Regions from separate parts of the Marmoricola sp. OAE513 genome, predicted to be linked through region 2. Evidence: predicted binding sites of a transcription regulator. Region 2 holds the regulator's gene; each other region holds the start of a gene.
What was found. Region 2 encodes LexA, which represses DNA repair genes until DNA is damaged. Its sites were predicted from a motif close to TCGAACANNTGTTCGA; they were not measured.
Positions count from the first base shown of each region.

Region 1 (2,256 bases), 900 kb from region 2:
TCGGCCCGCTCCAGCGCTGCCTGGATCGAGGCCTCGGCGCCGGACTCGTGCTCGGTCACGTCAGGCCTTGCTCAACGTCTGCAGCGCGAGGCGGAGCAGCTTCGCGACGTCGGGAACGGCCATCGCCTCGGCCTCGGGCGTCACCGCCGCGACCGCGCGGTCGGCCTCCTTGCCGGACCAGCCGAGGCCGACGAGACCCCCGTGCACCTGGGACTGCCACCCCGAGACCGAGGGGGCGCCGGCGGTGACCGGCGCCGAGCCGGGGGCGCCGATCCTGTCCTTGAGCTCGAGGATGATCCGCTGCGCGCCCTTCTGCCCGATGCCCGGAACGGCGGTCAGGGTCTTCACGTCCTCCCCCGACACGGCCCGACGGATCGCCTCCGGAGCGAGCACGGCCAGCATGGACTGGGCGACCTTGGGACCGACGCCCGACGCGGTCTGCACGAGCTCGAACATCTGCTTCTCGTCCTCGTCGGCGAAGCCGAACAGGGTCAGCGAGTCCTCCCGCACGACCAACGAGGAGGGAAGCAGTGCCTCGGCGCCGGTACGGAGGTCGGCGAGCGTGTTGGGCGTGCACTGCAGCTCCAGGCCGACCCCGCCGACCTCGAGGACCGCCGAGGTCAGTCCGACCGCGTGGACGCGGCCCCGTACGAACGCGATCACCGTGCTGCTCCTGTCGTGCCGGCCGCAACGGCGGCCTGGATCCGGTTGGTGGCGCTCCCGCGCCAGAGGTGGCAGATCGCCAGCGCGAGCGCATCTGCGGCGTCGGCCGGTTGGGGCGCCGCGTCCAGCCGCAGCAGTCGGGCGACCATGGTGCCGACCTGGGCCTTGTCGGCCCGGCCGCTGCCGGTCACGGCGGCCTTGACCTCGCTGGGCGTGTGCATCGCGACGGGCAGCCCGCGCGCCGACGCGGCCACCAGCGCCAGGCCGCTGACCTGGGCGGTGCCCATGACCGTACGGACGTTGGCCTGCGCGAACACCCGCTCGACGGCGATCGCGTCCGGTCTCGTCGCCTCGATCCACGCCTCGATCCCGCGCGAGATCAGCAGCAGGCGCTGCTCGACCGGCAGGTCCGCACCGGTCCGCACCACGCCGACGTCGACGAGCGACAGGGGACGACCGACGGTGCCCTCGACGATGCCGACGCCGCACCGGGTCAGACCCGGGTCGATGCCCAGAACGCGCATAGCAGCCTCACAGTCGATGCGAACAGGTGTTCGGATCAACCTAACCGGAGTCCGGTCGCCGCGGTGGCGCGACACACCGGTCCCGGACCGCGGGGCTCAGGCGTCGAGCGCCGCCATGATCTCCTCGGAGATGTCGAAATTCGCGTACACGTTCTGCACGTCGTCGAGGTCCTCCAGCGCGTCGACCAGCCGGAGCACCTTGGCAGCGCCGTCCTGGTCGAGCTCGACCTGCATGGACGGCACGAACTGCGCCTCGGCGGAGTCGTAGTCGATACCCGCGGTCTGCAGCGCCGTCCGCACGTCGACCAGGTCCGTCGCCTGGCTGACCACCTCGAAGGCACCGTCGAGGTCGTTCACGTCCTCGGCGCCCGCGTCCATCGTCGCCTCGAGGACGTCGTCCTCCGAGACGGTCCGGCCCTCCTGCTCGACCGGCACGATCACGACCCCCATGCGGTGGAAGAGGTAGGCGACCGAGCCGGGGTCCGCGAGGGAGCCGCCGTTCCGGCTCATCGCCGTACGGACCTCCATCGCGGCACGGTTCTTGTTGTCGGTGAGGCACTCGATGAGGACCGCGACACCGTTCGGGGCGTACCCCTCGTACATGATCGTGGAGTAGTCCGCGCCACCGGCCTCGGCGCCCGAGCCACGCTTCACGGCGCGGTCGATGTTGTCCTTGGTGACCGAGTTCTTCTTGGCCTTCTGGATCGCGTCGAAGAGGGTCGGGTTGCCCGTCGGGTCGCCTCCGCCCAGACGGGCGGCGACCTCGATGTTCTTGATGAGCTTGGTGTTCAGCTTGCTGCGCTTGGCATCGAGCGCGGCCTTCTTGTGCTTGGTCGTCGCCCATTTGGAGTGGCCGGACATGACTTCCCTTCCTACTGCTTCTCTACGAGCTCGACGAACAGCCGGTGGATCGAGAGGTCGCCCCCCACCTCGGGGTGGAACGACGTCGCCATCACCTGGCCCTGACGAACGGCGACGATCCTACCGTCGGCCTCCGCACCCTCCCGGGTGCCCTCGACGCGCGCCAGCACCTCGACACCCTCGCCAGCCGACTCGACCCAGGGCGCGC
Region 1 covers NZ_JBEPOC010000001.1:3,614,077-3,616,332, reverse strand. The annotation lists gene ruvB (Holliday junction branch migration DNA helicase RuvB) at 1-14, opposite strand, end outside; gene ruvA (Holliday junction branch migration protein RuvA) at 61-663, opposite strand; gene ruvC (crossover junction endodeoxyribonuclease RuvC) at 660-1,178, opposite strand; gene ABIE44_RS18130 (YebC/PmpR family DNA-binding transcriptional regulator) at 1,284-2,048, opposite strand; gene pdxT (pyridoxal 5'-phosphate synthase glutaminase subunit PdxT) at 2,060-2,256, opposite strand, start outside.
Region 1: the regulator LexA is predicted to act here: its motif matches at 1,206-1,221, upstream of ruvC (crossover junction endodeoxyribonuclease RuvC).

Region 2 (2,256 bases):
AGGAGTACTTCTCAGCGACGATCTTCCAGATCAAGGGGACGTCGGCGGTATCGGTGAACCCGGCGTAGGTGCCGGCGCTGATGAACTTTCCGCCGCCGTCCGGTTGGGTCCAGTCTCGACCGAACGAGCCGGCGGCCGACGACAGCGTGACACCGTCGAAGTCCAGATAGATCGTCCGGAGCGATGCCGGTCGGCTGCTCAGGGATGGGACCGCGAGGGCCGCCTGTCCGACGGCCTTCCGCGGCGACGGCTTGGTGCTCGGTGGGAGGTCGGGTGCCGGATCGACGACGCGTTCAACGTCCGGAAGCGGAGGGGCGTCAGCTGCCTGCGACGGAGCCATCACCACCAACGGCGAGAGCGCAAGCGCGCCGATGGTCAGTCCCAGCAAGCCCCGGCGTACTCCCATGAAAACCAGTCTCGCCCCGCGGGTCCGGCCGCGGGGCGAGAACTGGAAACACCGGGACCTCAGACCTTGCGCAGCACCGCCGTGACCTTGCCCAGGATCGTGGCGTGGGTGCCGTCGATCGGGTCGTAGGCCTCGTTGTGGGGAAGCAGCCAGACCTTGCCGTCCTTGCGCTGGAAGGTCTTCACCGTGGCCTCGCCGTCGAGCATCGCGGCCACGATGTCGCCGTTGTTGGCGTCGGGCTGCTGGCGGATGACGACGTAGTCGCCGTCGCAGATTGCGGCGTCGATCATCGACTCACCAGAGACCTCGAGCATGAACAGCGTGCCGTCGCCGACCAGCGACTTCGGCATCGGGAAGACGTCCTCGACGCGCTCCTCGGCAAGAATCGGTCCACCGGCGGCGATCCGACCGACCAGCGGGATGTTGGTCGCGGTCGGGTTCGCGTCGCCGAAGCCGGTGACGTCCTGGCCGGCGTCGTCGGCGTTCGCCAGCGAGCGGCGGGCGGCGAGCACGTCGGGTAGGAACACCTCGAGGGCGCGGGGACGGTTCGGGTCGCGCTTGATGAACCCCTTGGACTCCAGGACGCGCAGCTGGTGCGCCACGCTGGAGGAGCTCGCGAGGCCGACCTCCTCGCCGATCTCGCGAATGCTCGGCGGGTAGCCGCGCTGCTCGATGGCATCGCGCAGCGTGGTCAGGATCCGCTGCTGACGCGGGGTGAGGCCGGTCGCGTCCGGGGGAGCGTCGGGGAGCTCGTGGACGTTGCCGAGGTCGTTTCCTTCAGTCGCCATAGGTGGACGGTAGACCCATTCGCGGCTCGATTTCAAACATATGTTCGATCCCGCGTGTCGGGGGTTCGTGCTCGACGGGAATCAATCTGTTCGAACACCTGTTCTTGACAACGTACGAACACCTGTTCTAACTTCGTACACGTGTTCGATCGAACGTCTGATCGAGTCCCCGCCGCAATCCGCTCCGGATGAGTCGGGGGTCCTGGTTAGAACTAGCTCGACACAACAGAGGGGTCGCAACGAAACCGACCACCGGTGCTCCACCCAAAGACGGGAGCCCGGATCTTCCCCAGGAGGTTTGACCATGAGCACGCTGACTATCTCTCCCGCCTTCGTTCCGGGTGCCGCGCAGACGCCGCGACTGACCCGCAACTCCACCGTGCGCCTGACCCGCCGCGGACGCATCGTCGTCCTGCTGGCGGCCCTGGCTGCAGCGGTCGTCGTCATGGTGAGCCTCAGCGGATGGGCGACCGCCTCGCTCGACAGCGGGACCCAGGAGCCGGTGCGGACCGTCGAGGTCCAGCCCGGCGACACCCTCTACGCGATCGCCGGCGAGATCGCCGGCCCCGGCGAGGTCCGCGACATGGTCCACCGCATCAAGGAGCTGAACTCGCTGTCGGGCAGCGGCCTGACGGTCGGCCAGAAGCTGGCGGTTCCGGTTTCGCAGTGACGCCCGGCGGGCACACAACTCAAGACGTCCGTTGACTCCCTCGACCCGGGTCATCGGCAGTGTGGGAAGAAGAAGAGGCGGGGCCAGCGCTGGCCCCGCCTCTTCTACGTTCACGTGTCGGTTGAACTAGGTCCCGTCGGTTGGCTAGGTCCCGTCGGTTGGCTAGGTCCCGTCGGTTGGCTAGGTCCCGGCGGTTGGCTAGGTCCCGGCGGTTGGCTAGGTCCCGGTGGTTGAGCTTGCCGAAACCCCAGCCCGCGCCGCACCCTCACTCATTAGCAGCTGCGCGGTCGTGTACGTCGCCATCACCGCCGACTCCAGCCGCGGCGGCGGGTTCTTCAGCAGGAACTTCCGGGTCCCGAGGATCGAGTCCGACAGCATGAACATCGCCGCGC
Region 2 covers NZ_JBEPOC010000001.1:2,718,610-2,720,865, forward strand. The annotation lists gene ABIE44_RS13670 (fibronectin type III domain-containing protein) at 1-406, opposite strand, end outside; gene lexA (transcriptional repressor LexA) at 466-1,194, opposite strand; gene ABIE44_RS13680 (LysM peptidoglycan-binding domain-containing protein) at 1,499-1,864, shown strand; gene ABIE44_RS13685 (lysoplasmalogenase) at 2,081-2,256, opposite strand, start outside.

Region 3 (2,256 bases), 2.4 Mb from region 2:
TCGCGGCGATCCAGTCCTCGCGGTGGGCGGCGTCGCGGGGGAGGTCGATGCCGGCCTCCCGGGTCTCGGCCGTCCGCGCGACGTGCCAGGGGTCGAGCCCCATCCGGTCGAGGACCTCGCGCAGCTCGGCGACCGACGGTGGGTCGTCGAGGTAGCGCCGGACGGTGTACTCGATACCGGCGGCGTCGAGCTCGTCGGTCGCAACCCGGCACTTGCTGCAGGCAGGGTTGATCCAGATCTCCATCGGGTCCTCAGTTCACGTCGATCTCGGTGGCCCCGGTCAGGGCGAGCAGCTCGGGGTAGTCGGTGGAGAAGACCGCCGCCGGGTGCGCCGGCCGCGGCCCAGAGCACGTCGTACGACGCCAGGGCGCGGTCCAGGTAGGTGCGGATCGGAGCCGGGTGGGCGATCGGGGAGACGCCCCCGATCACCTGGCCGGTGTGCTCCTTGACGAACTCGGGCTTCGCGCGGCGCAGGGCGCTCGCTCCGATGGCGGCGGCCACCAGCTCCACGTCGACGCGGTGCGCGCCCGAGGTCAGGATCAGGACCGGTTCGAGGTCGCCGGACTCCGCCGGTGCGGCGAAGAGCAGGCTGTTGGCGATCGCGCCCACCGCGCAGCCGAGCGCCTCGGCGGCGAGCGCGGCCGTGTGCACCGAGTCGGGGAGCACGACGATCCGGCCTGCGCCGCCGAGCTCGGTCAGCCGGGCGCGGAAGCGGGCGATCGAGGGGTGCTCGTCCTGGGACTGCTCGGTCATGCGGCGAACGTATCCCAGGTGCCGCGCGGGGGCTTGACGTGGTGTCGGTGGGGAGGTGTACCTTGGATTCATTCGAACAGATGTTCGAATGACGCTCCGGTGGAGGGTGACTTCGACCCCCACTCTCCACCGGAGCACCGACACAACCGGTGACGGCCGAGGAGATGGGAAGGAGCAAGACGGTGCAGACATACCAAGACCTGGTGGAGGTTCGGAAGGGTCCTGTCCCCGGCTACGGGGCGGACGGCCCGGGCTCCGTCCTGACCGACCTCCGGCCTGACCTGCGGCTCGACCCCCTGCCCGAGGACGGCCCGCAGCAGTTCCTGTGGCGCGGCCGGCTCTGGCAGGTGCGCGAGATCTTGTCGCACTGGGTGGAAGCCGGCGCCTGGTGGCTCCGGCGACCCGAGGACGCTCCCGGCCGGTCCGCCCTGATGACCGAGCGCCTCGTCTGGCGCGTGACCGCGGCCCGCGGTCGCGCCGTCGCCACCGAGGACGACCCGGGTTTCGGCGTCTTCGACCTCACCTTCGACGGAGCCGAGGGCGTCTGGCGCCTGGCCGGCTCGCTGGACTGAGACCCGATGTCCTACCAGTCCCGACCTGCGATGAACGTCCAGCTCCCGGCCGCGACGCACTCCTACCTCGAGCGCTCGGCGGAGTCCTTGCGCGAGGCCATCACCTCCGACGACGTGCCGCAGCGGTACGCGCTGGCGCACGTGTCGGCACTGCGGGCGACTGCGGCGCTGCTGGCCGCCCGCACCCAGCCGACGCCGGTCGCACGCCGACGCCAGAAGAACGCCTGGGTGCTGCTCGCCGAGGTCGCGCCGGAGTTCAGCGAGTGGGCCGCGTTCTTCTCCTCGGGCGCCCAGAAGCGGTCGGCCGCCGAGGCTGGTTCGCGCCGTGCCGTGACCGAGCGCGAGGCCGACGACCTCGTCCGTGACGCCGACCGCTTCCTCGCGCTCGTCGAGACGTCCTTGGGGCTGGTCGAGCACCAGTCCATTCGCGTGGCCTGACGTCGCCATGCACGGCACCGGGCCGCGTGGTCGTCGCGTGAGCTCGCTGCGCACGAAGGAGCCCTGCGCCCTCCGCCGTGCCCTGCGCCGCACCTGGCAACGTCAGGACTCGACGTTGGTCGAGGTGCCCTAGTGTTTGAGGCATGGACCCTGAGCGCCCTCTGGAACGCCGAGCCTCCGTGCGGACGGCGGTCCTCTGGGACACCTGCCGTGCCCGGCTCGACCAGGCTGCCGACCAGACCGTGGTCGACATCGGCGGTGGCACGGGCGGGTTCGCGGTCCGGGTGGCCGAGCTCGGCCACGAGGTCACGGTCATCGATCCCAGCCCCGACGCGCTCGCGGCCCTGGGTCGTCGCGCCGCCGAGCGTGGCGTCGCCGACCGGGTCATCGCCGAACAGGGTGACCTCGCCTCGCTCGGCGAGCTGGTCGAGGCCGGTAGCGCTGACCTGGTGCTCTGCCACGACGTGCTCGGGCTGGTCGCCGACCCGGCCGA
Region 3 covers NZ_JBEPOC010000001.1:360,076-362,331, reverse strand. The annotation lists gene ABIE44_RS01735 (ArsC/Spx/MgsR family protein) at 1-244, opposite strand, end outside; partial or broken gene ABIE44_RS01730 (YbaK/EbsC family protein) at 382-753, opposite strand; gene ABIE44_RS01725 (DUF6504 family protein) at 957-1,325, shown strand; gene ABIE44_RS01720 (SAV_6107 family HEPN domain-containing protein) at 1,332-1,763, shown strand; gene ABIE44_RS01715 (methyltransferase) at 1,907-2,256, shown strand, end outside.
Region 3: the regulator LexA is predicted to act here: its motif matches at 826-841, upstream of ABIE44_RS01725 (DUF6504 family protein).